DNA from 3 places in the Bacillus sp. mrc49 genome. Region 2 is predicted to be linked to each of the others. Evidence: riboswitches for the same ligand, from Rfam matches in the RefSeq annotation. Region 2 holds a riboswitch; each other region holds the start of a gene.
What was found. Region 2 has a riboswitch for preQ1 ahead of CVN76_RS24905 (QueT transporter family protein). Riboswitches for the same ligand answer to the same signal wherever they lie in the genome.
Positions count from the first base shown of each region.

Region 1: it holds a riboswitch for preQ1, as region 2 does, so the genes downstream of both, CVN76_RS15175 (VUT family protein) here and CVN76_RS24905 (QueT transporter family protein) in region 2, are expected to answer to the same signal.
Region 3: it holds a riboswitch for preQ1, as region 2 does, so the genes downstream of both, queC (7-cyano-7-deazaguanine synthase QueC) here and CVN76_RS24905 (QueT transporter family protein) in region 2, are expected to answer to the same signal.

Region 1 covers NZ_PHNG01000694.1:43,489-46,765, forward strand. Annotated here, with positions in the region: gene CVN76_RS15170 (PadR family transcriptional regulator) at 1-312, shown strand, start outside; gene CVN76_RS31045 (hypothetical protein) at 464-613, opposite strand; gene CVN76_RS15175 (VUT family protein) at 635-1,177, opposite strand; PreQ1 riboswitch class I at 1,229-1,271, opposite strand; gene CVN76_RS15180 (SRPBCC family protein) at 1,448-1,888, shown strand; gene CVN76_RS15185 (HD domain-containing protein) at 1,898-2,887, opposite strand; gene CVN76_RS15190 (hypothetical protein) at 2,910-3,209, opposite strand; gene CVN76_RS15195 (hypothetical protein) at 3,274-3,277, opposite strand, start outside.
Region 2 covers NZ_PHNG01000788.1:472-3,748, forward strand. Annotated here, with positions in the region: partial or broken gene CVN76_RS24895 (PAS domain-containing protein) at 1-354, opposite strand, end outside; gene CVN76_RS24900 (TVP38/TMEM64 family protein) at 470-1,126, opposite strand; gene CVN76_RS24905 (QueT transporter family protein) at 1,247-1,732, opposite strand; PreQ1 riboswitch class I at 1,738-1,782, opposite strand; gene CVN76_RS24910 (YbaK/EbsC family protein) at 1,946-2,425, shown strand; gene CVN76_RS24915 (hypothetical protein) at 2,573-3,277, shown strand, end outside.
Region 3 covers NZ_PHNG01000694.1:47,753-51,029, forward strand. Annotated here, with positions in the region: gene queE (7-carboxy-7-deazaguanine synthase QueE) at 1-706, opposite strand, end outside; gene queD (6-carboxytetrahydropterin synthase QueD) at 699-1,169, opposite strand; gene queC (7-cyano-7-deazaguanine synthase QueC) at 1,156-1,833, opposite strand; PreQ1 riboswitch class I at 1,889-1,931, opposite strand; partial or broken gene CVN76_RS32400 (CHASE3 domain-containing protein) at 2,115-2,855, shown strand; gene CVN76_RS32405 (methyl-accepting chemotaxis protein) at 2,976-3,277, shown strand, end outside.

The DNA.
Region 1 (3,277 bases), on a different contig from region 2:
GAATTAATGAAAGGAAGCATCGACCTCCTTTTACTATCACTCCTACAACAAAAAAAGCTCTACGGCTATGAAATGACAAAGATCTTGAAGGAAATGAGCATGGGAAAATATGAGATCGGCGAAGGTACCCTCTACCCCGCCCTCAAACGGATGGAAACAAAACAATTCATAAAAGGCCACTGGAAAGAGTCCGAATCCGGCCGCAGGAAATATTATTCCGTCACCGAAATGGGCCAACTTGAACTCGAACGGAAACGACAATGCTTTTCCCTCCTGGAATCCCTCATTCGAAAAACTTCAGAGAAATTTTGAACAATAAAAAATCACCGAACTGGCGCTTGACTCGCGAGTACTCGCAAATCAGGCGTGTCCTTATGGATGATGGCTTTTTGTCGAGTGTTCAGGCTGTTCACATGAGTTTAAGCACCATAAGAATAAGTAAATCCGCCATATAAAAAAGGGCCTAATTTGGCCCTTTTTCATCTATTTCTTTATGCTTGCGATAATTGGCGCAGGAGAGCTTCATGCATTCGCCTTGGACATGCGGACCGTATTTTTCACGAAAGGCTTCGAGGCAATAGCATCTGTCTTCTTTCTTTTTGGATCCATCCATCAAGCGTTTCACTCCTCCCATTTAACCGGAGACTACGCGCTTCTCCAGCCTGATATGGATTTGACCGAGCAGTACGGCACCGATCGACTGAATGATCGTTTTTACGATGATTTGACCGATGATCGCTGCTGGTACGGCTTCCCATGGCAGGATGTTGGCACCGAGTGGGCTTAGGCCGATCACGACAAAAAGCACCGAATCGAAAAAGCCTCCCACGATTCCGCTGTACAGCACCCTCCAGCTCATGGGCAACTTTAGCCGGGTATAAATTTCCGTGTCGGCCGTTTCAGCAACTACGAACGATAGTGCGGAAGCGAATACGATCAATAAAGTATCCCCTAATAGAAAGGATACACAGGCAGATAATATGAGTGCGATGATGATGCAAAAATAGGTTTTCGCCCGGCCGAATTTATTTTGGACCAGATCTCGAAAGATGAATGTTCCTCCAATCAGCAACGTCCCCATCGGTATGATGAACATACCAAAGTGTAATGGCATAAAAGCTGCTGTCACAACATTTGCCGTGACGATGGATACTAAATACAATAAAATTCTTAACATTTCTTACAATCTCCTCTTACAGAAAAAACAGCACCCCAAGAAAGAGCACTGTTCTCCTTAGTTTTTTTGAGAGGGTAGCTAGAACCTCTTCCGCCCGAGCGGATTATTATTTTCCTTTTTTATCGTAGCTTGAAAATGGTTGGAAATCAAGCAGTTTCCCGCGGTTAAAACTTTTATCAAAAAAAAGATATGGTACAATCGGGAAGAAAAGAAATGAAGCTTGTGTACGTCTGCATGGAAAATCATGACTCGAAAGGAAGTCGTTTTTGTATGGATACCCAGGTAACAACGAAATTCAAAATTGTCAAACCTAGCAATGATGTGTTCGAAGCTATCGTAAGTCCTGATAAAATCGGGAATTTTTGGTTCTCGACAAGTTCTGAAAGATGGGATCAAGGCAAAACGATTACATTGAAATATGAGGAATACGCGGCCGAGGTTATGATCACTGTACTAGAAATTGTTGAAAATAGGAAAATCGTATTTTCCTGGGGTAGGAATGATGAAGAAACGATTGTTACCATCCTTTTAGAAAAAGTGGATGATACAAATACGATCATCGAAGTGAACGAAAAAGGTTTGAAAGCGGATGACCCCGAGATCATTAACAAAATGATCGGCCAAAAAGAAGGCTGGGTATATACATTAACCTGTTTAAAGGGCTATCTGGAAAATGGCGTTCATACTTTAAGAGCGTCCATCCTTTTTTAACATATGGACTCAAGGATGGCTGTTCATCCTTGGGCCCATCACTTTTACATACATTCCTTTTGTAGCTTTTTGGTAAGCCCTGGTTCCCATGGCTTTCACTTTTTCCGATAGATTCGAGGCCCTCACCAATTGGTTTCCATGCATGACGGAGGGGTCGATCAGTCGCACTTTCGTTTTCCGATGGAGATCGTAGTCCGTTTGAACCTCATACAAGTTAACGTTCCCATGTATCCGTTTCAGCAAGTTTTTCAAGTCATCGTCTTCAATGGCCTGTAGCAAGAGCATGACTTCTTCATCTTCGCCAAGCAGGTCATCAAGGCCGATCAGCTTTTTATCCAAAGCCCATTTCAAGGTCCTGGCCAAGACATCATAGCCATAAATATTAAGCGGATCCATGAAAAAATCGATCACTTCGCCATAATACGTCTCCACGAACCATTCAGCAGCTTTAAGATCATCGAGGTACATGCTTCCGTCCACAATGATTATATGCTCCAGAAAGTCTGTTACGGATTCCAGCGTGATGTTTCCATAGTGATACATGTCGCGGAGGGTATAATCTACTCGATCGGCGCATAGCTCAGGTGCGGATCGTTCCAATACTTTCCATTCCGAATCGAAAATAGCTTCCAACTGAAATCCATATCGCTTCAGGATAAAGGGGATTTCGGAATCCATGATGATCTGTTCATATATTTTTTCATGATAATCTTCCTCTTCACAATCGAGAACGAAATCGATGACGTGCGAGAAGGCCGTGTGGGATACGTCATGCAGCAGCCCAGCAATCTGTTCCTCCAATGATCCGCCAAGCTTCATGATCAATAACATCACGCCAACGGAATGGTCAAATCGTGTCACATTCCACTTCTCATTCACTAAATAACTGGCTCCTCCCTGATGCACCCCCTTCAACCTTTGGACCGGTTTACTTAACATCAGCTCTTCAAGAACCCCCTCTACAACGCACTGTCCATAGATACTATCCGAAACGATCAAGATTCACTGCACTCCCTCTTCATTAGTCTAGATTGTGATCGGGTTCCTTCACGAAAATTATTTCCCCACTCTCCCCTTGCTTATATTGTTTTCTTGTCAATTCCCTTATCTGTTCCTCATCGTTCAAATCAATATCTTCTAGGTTGCCCTTATCCGCTTCATCACCATTGAGTATGAATTCATTTTTGATTACTCGATTTGCTGGATGAACGATAAACATGTCTTCTAGAGGATCAGTTTTTTTAAAAAAAAGGAGAGCGAATACAAAACAACCGGTCAATGCGATGATTATTGAAGATAATATGCCTACTTTCTTTTTCATTCATTCGTCCCTTCCATCCATATTTAACCATCCTTATTTTAATACAAATGGGTATGGTTGTATATTAC
Region 2 (3,277 bases):
GCTGTCTTTTTTGCCCTTATAATCCACATGCTCCAATTGAAATAATTGAAGTCCAAAGGTATTCGATTCCAGCCATCGCCCATCGCCATCCTTGAAGTTAACGAAATCGACCATCGAATTAATAAGTGTACGCCGGCGTTGCTCCGCTTCCTTTAATTGCTTGAATTCTTCCCTTTTAGCCAAGTAAAGGTATAAGACCATGCCTATCGATAAAAGAAAGAAAGTGCCTTCCACTCTCTGTAGCTGAATGAAGACCTCTTTGTTTTGAATATTTGTCGTTAAGAAATAGTCGAACACGACTAGTGTAAGAATCCCGGAAAGGATATATATACTTAAAATGGAACGCTTGGACATGGAGATTCTCCCTGATTTTAAGACATTGCAATGGTAAAATTACATACACATTTTAACAAACTATCGAAGAAAAATATATGCACAATCATAAATAAAAAAACAGGAACCGAGGCGGTTACCTGTTTTTTCGGAAGATGCGTTGGTTCTTTTTCTTTTTCATCCGTTTGTAGAACATGAAAAATGATAAAAAGAGCAGTGCGAGTGCAGCTAACGTATATTGGTTCATCTCCACAGTTAGCAGGCCATATGGAATCAGCGATAGAAAGAAAAAGTAAATCAGGTTTCCCAGTGTCGTTGCCAATAAAAAATCCCTGAATGTAACCGAACTGACTCCTGCTGCCAGGTTGATCAGGCTTGTAGGGATAAGCGGGAAAACCCTTCCGGTAAAGACATACATAAAACCGTGCTCCACAACACTTTCTTGCCATTTTTTGTCCAGCTTCTTCAAAAGAAGGTCTTGAAACCAGTTTCTTGCAGCATAGAAGATCAATCCTGATGCTACTACACTCGTCAACCAACTCCAAAGGTAACCATATAAGAAGCCAAATATCGTGACATTGATCGTCAGGAGCAAAATTAATGGGATGATCGTAAATGAATTTTGGACAAACATCAATACGAATGTGACCAAAAAGGTGAGCGAGAGGTTATCCTTCAAGATGCCAATAACTGACTCCAGGTCACTTTTCCATACTAAAGTGAATAATTCTGCATTTGTGTAAATGAATATTGCAATACCCAACAGAACAATCAAAGTCAGGAATTTTTTCAAAGGGTCACCACCATTCTTACTTATAGTTTACCAGCTTCAGGTTCATTGGTGAAAAAAGAGCTGTCGCAAAATGCAGACAGCTCTTTTACAGTATAGTAGGTTCAGGAAGCGATGATTCCTTTAAAGCCACTTTTCAAACTGAATTCTTTTGTTCATTGCATAAATGATTGGCGCACCAACCAAAAGGACAACGAATTCACCAACAGCTGTGGTGCCCCAGCTTAACCAAAGCGGTAAGTCCAAGGCAAGGTTCAGTTCTATTGCAATCAAGAACATTGTGAACGTGAAAAAGATAATCGTCGCGATCATCCGTCCTTGGATACTTTTAATGAACCGCGAAACAAAAATGACCAGCAGCAGGGCGAGTATGGATTGCCCGACCCCGAAAATCAAGTCAAACGGAACCATGGGTGAAAATAGCAGATTCGAAATGAATACACCGCCTACGATGCCATAGATGTATTTTTTATTGAATACTATCAGATGGTTCAGCATTTCCGGAACCCGGAATTGGTATGCGCCAAAAGATATTGGTTGAAACACGAATGAGACCGCCACATATAAGGCAGCCAAGATCCCGCTTATCACGAGGGTACGATTATTCATTTTATTCTCTCCTAGTTTTTTATCGTGGGATGGTTACGAACCACGTATAGGTTTTTGCCTGAAGCTTAATAGTAGTCTAAATATGCCCCTTTCGTCAATTTGTAAAGAATGGTTATTGCACGACCTAGCTTCATATAGGCCAAACGGATTTTTGATTTCTTGCATGGAAGGATGATATTATTTTTATAGAGAAGTAGAAGGAGTGAGAGTGACATGTCAATTGAAAGTGTCAAACATCATTTTAAAAAATGGAATCGTGAAGGCGAAGTGATGGAGTTCGAAACATCAAGCGCTACGGTTTATGAGGCAGCGGATACCATCGGTGTGATCCCTGCGCGGATCGCTAAGACCCTATCCTTCAGGGGGGAAGGTGACAAGGCGATTTTGGTTGTAGCGGCCGGGGATGCAAAAGTCGATAATAAGAAATTTCGCCAGTCATTCGGTTTCAAGGCAAGGATGCTGGCTCCTGATGAAGTGCTCCAACAGACTGGGCATGCTATCGGCGGCGTTTGCCCATTTGGACTGGCCAACGAGCTGGACGTTTTTCTCGATGTATCAATGAAGCGGTTTGAGTCGGTATTTCCCGCTTGCGGCAGTACGAATTCTGCCATAAAGCTTACACTTGCTGAATTATTAGAATATTCAGGCGCTAAAGGGTGGGTTGATGTGTGTAAGGATTGGGAAGAAGCGTGAGCGAGGAGCAAGGATAGGAACGGCTGTTATATTATGAAACGGAAAGATTCGCATCAGTTGGAATTCGCTCGATTACAGAAAAATAACCTGTGAAATCGCCCCAGCTGAAGATGCTCGTGAAGAAATCCCCTAAATGGAGCGTGAAGGATGTTAACCGGAAGCCATCGAAAAAACAATAGCAGCTACCTTAGTCTAAAAACTCTTTATGAAGAAAACATCACGGTCAAGAGTATAGCCCAAGAGCTTGAAGCCTGTCACAAAAATGATGAAGCGCTGGATATACGTAATGCGCTGGAAAGAAAGAATTTCGATATCATGGCCGTACAAGATCAAGGGGACATCATCGGATATATCGAAAGGCACGAGCTTGGTGAAGGAAGGATTTCGAGGTATTTGAGACACTTTTCACCAAGGGAGCTTGTTTCGGACTCAACCCCCTTGATTCAGCTTCTTCATATTTTCAAGAAAAAAACAAGGGTGTTCGTGCTGGAGAACAATTCAATCAAAAAGTTGATTACCCATGCTGACCTTCAAAAGCCGCCTATCAGGATGCTGATATTCGGCTATATCACCCTTTTGGAAATGAGGCTGAGCGATATCATTCTGCATCGATTCGGCGATGGCGGCTGGCACTCCATGATAAGCGAGGACCGTCTGGAAAAGGCAACCGAATTATATCGGCGCCGAATCGATAAAAATGAAGATATCAATATAATAGAGTGTCTGCAAATCAGTGATAAGTTCGATATTATCCATAAAGATCAGGAAATGAGGCGCTTTTTTCAAATCCCTTCAAAAAGTAAGGGAAGGAAGGATGCGAATGCGATCCGGAAATTGCGGGATAAGATTTCG
Region 3 (3,277 bases), on a different contig from region 2:
ATATATAGGTATGCAGCTGCGGGAGAACTTTCACGTCATTCAATTCATCATCGGCTATCACTTTATCGATTAGCTCTTCATATTTCTTCAATAATCCGCTGATCAGATGCTGATCATCCGCCGTCCTGCTGTCATCATTGCCGACCTGCAGATAAAAAGGAATGCCAGGATACCGCCCATGTACATGTTTGGCATATTGATAATCTTCTTCATTAAAGACGACAATCTTCAATGAGACATGGTTGTTGGGATTTCGGCCGGCAAGCTTCTCCAATATTTGATCGAGCACCGTAAAGTCCGTGTTCATTCCCGAGCTCGGCGGCTTAGGTGATAGCGTCAGTTCATCGATATCGAGAAACCAGTCCTGCCAACGGCTTCCTTGTGTTTCGACACCGATTTTGATTTTGTGTTCGTGCAGCAAGGCGATCAAGCCATTCAGATTTTTCAGAAGTGCCGGATTCCCCCCAGATATGGTCACGAAGGAAAAACCCGAGCCTCCAATTCGCTTCAGCTCGCCCCAAATTTCTTCTGCAGTCATCTGGACGGTATCTTCCTTCCCTGATCCATCCCAGGTAAAAGCCGAATCACACCACGAACAGGAATAATCGCAGCCAGCAGTACGAACGAACATCGTCTTTTGGCCAATGACCATTCCCTCACCTTGGATGGTCGGGCCGAAAATTTCCATAACCGGGAGTTTACTCACTTTCCATCCACTCCCGTCTCGCCTCAGCATAACTTGTCGGTGTTTCATAGAGACGGACAAATTCCACTCTGGCACCTTGATAATCCTTTAATGAGAGGGCTTCGGCCATTTTTTCATAGATCCAGACAACCATGTTTTCGGCTGTTGTATTCATGGGCGGCAGCGTTTCATTCAAATAACGATGATCGAGGTGGATTTCAATTTCATTTTTCCATATTTCCTTCATGTCCCCGAAATCTATCATCAAACCGCGAGAATCGGTATATCCGCTCAATCCAAAGATGACCTTGTAGGTGTGACCGTGAAGATTCTTGCATTTTCCCTCATAGTCGTGCAAATGGTGTGCTGCGTCAAAAGTGAATTCCTTGCTGACCAGGACCCTCTTCTTTGTATAGTTCAGCTGGCTGCGCTGTATATCTTCATCTATTTTTTGAAGCTTATCGACGATTTTAAAACCATACATCATGAGTGACCTCCCGTCTGCTTACATAGTCATCCAGCCCTTTTTTGCGCAGCTTACATGCCGGACATTCCCCACAGCCGTCAGATATGACGCCATTATAGCAAGTCAGCGTCTTTTCGCGGACAAATTCGAACGCGCCAAGCTGATCGGCAAGCTCCCATGTTTCTTCTTTATTCAGCCACATAAGCGGCGTATCGATTACGAATGACTGGTCCATCGACAAGTTCAAGGTTACGTTCAACGATTTAATGAAAACATCGCGACAGTCAGGATATCCGCTGAAATCCGTTTCACAGACGCCTGTGACAATATGTTTAGCCCCGATCTGGCTGGCCAGAACCCCGGCAAACGAAAGAAACAGCAAATTCCTTCCCGGCACGAATGTTGATGGCAATTCGCCGTCTTCCCCGTCTTCCACTGCAATGTCACTTCTCGTCAGCGCATTGGGCGCCAGCTGGTTCAGCAGCGACATATCAAGGATATGATGGTTGATGCCCAGCTCCTTCGCTATCTGTTGGGCGCATTCGATTTCCAAGCTGTGCCGTTGATTATAATCGAAGGTCACTGCCTCGACTTCCTCGAATCTCTCCATTGCCCAAAACAAACATGTCGTACTGTCCTGACCTCCGCTAAACACTACCACTGCCTTTTCTTTCTTCTTCATTTCTATAAAACTCCTTTTTACGGAAAAAAACAGCACCCTAAGAATAGAGTACTGTTTCTCCTTAGTTTTTTTGAGAGGGTAGCTAGAACCTCTTCCGCCTTAACGCGGAATATACTATTTTCCAACCCAATCGTAACTTGAAAACGAGAAGAAATCAAGTTGTTTGTATAGAGTGACCAGACCTAACGGGAAACTTGGTATTCCGGACAAACCAATTAACATATTCCATCATTTTTCCGATAAATAAGTGAACAAACTTATTGATAAAGGGGTCCATTCATTTGAAAAGCATTAAAGGAAAGATATTGGCGGCATTTTCACTCATCATATCTTTATGTATCATCTTAGGAGCATTCAGTATTTATAGCAGCAACAAGTCACTGAAACATTCGCAAAATATTATTGAAGAGGAACTGCCGCTTCTGATCGAGAGCGAAAAACTGTTATATAATCTTTCCCAACGAACGGCATTCGCTAGAGCCTACATTTTATACGGCGACGAAAGTTATAAAGAAAAATTCTTACAGTATACCGATGATAGCAAAAAAATCCAGGAGAAGCTTTTGTCTTTGAGCGATTCGGAGGAAGCGAAGGATTTGATTGAAAAAAGTGTGGATTGGAGGACGATGATTATCGAGCGGGTATTCACCCAATATGAAAAAGGAAATCCGGAACGAGCTAAAGAGATCCTCAAAAACGAAGTGTCACCCATCAGTAACGATATAATGGAAGGCTTCAAGGGGCTCGCTTCGGAACAGGAGGAATTGATTCAAGCTTCAGGCGAAACCGTCATGGCAAGCGGAAAATCGGTCAAGATGACTAGCATCATCATCTCCATTGCCTCCGTCATCATTGGCACTCTGCTCGCAATCGTCACTGCCCAGCTCATTACCGCTCCCCTCCTTAAAATCAGGGATCGGATGAAATCAGTGGCAGCCGGAGAGCTGGATCATGATCCGCTGGAACATAAGTCAAATGATGAAATCGGCGAATTAACGGCATCTGCCAATCAAATGCAGAAAAACCTCCGTGATACGATCGAAAAAACACTGGCTGTATCCGAATCCGTTTCCACCCAAAGCCAAAGCCTGACACAATCAGCATTTGAAGGGCAGCAGGGCAGTAAGCAGATCGCCACCACGATGTATGAACTTTCGGAAGGTTCGGAGTCACAAGCCAACCGGGCAACGGAAATGGTCCGCATGATGGAGGATTTCACCGGTAAGATCGAACAGGCCCATCTTGACGGGGCAGCTGTATTCATGAGTTCAAGTGAAATCCTTACCTTAACAAAGGAAGGAACCATTTTGATGCGCAGTTCAGTCCAGCAAATGAAAACGGTCGATAGCATCGTCAAGGATGCCGTCGAGCAGGTGAAAGGGCTCGATTCTCGTTCACAGGAAATCTCGCAGCTCGTTCAGGTCATCAAGGATATATCCAATCA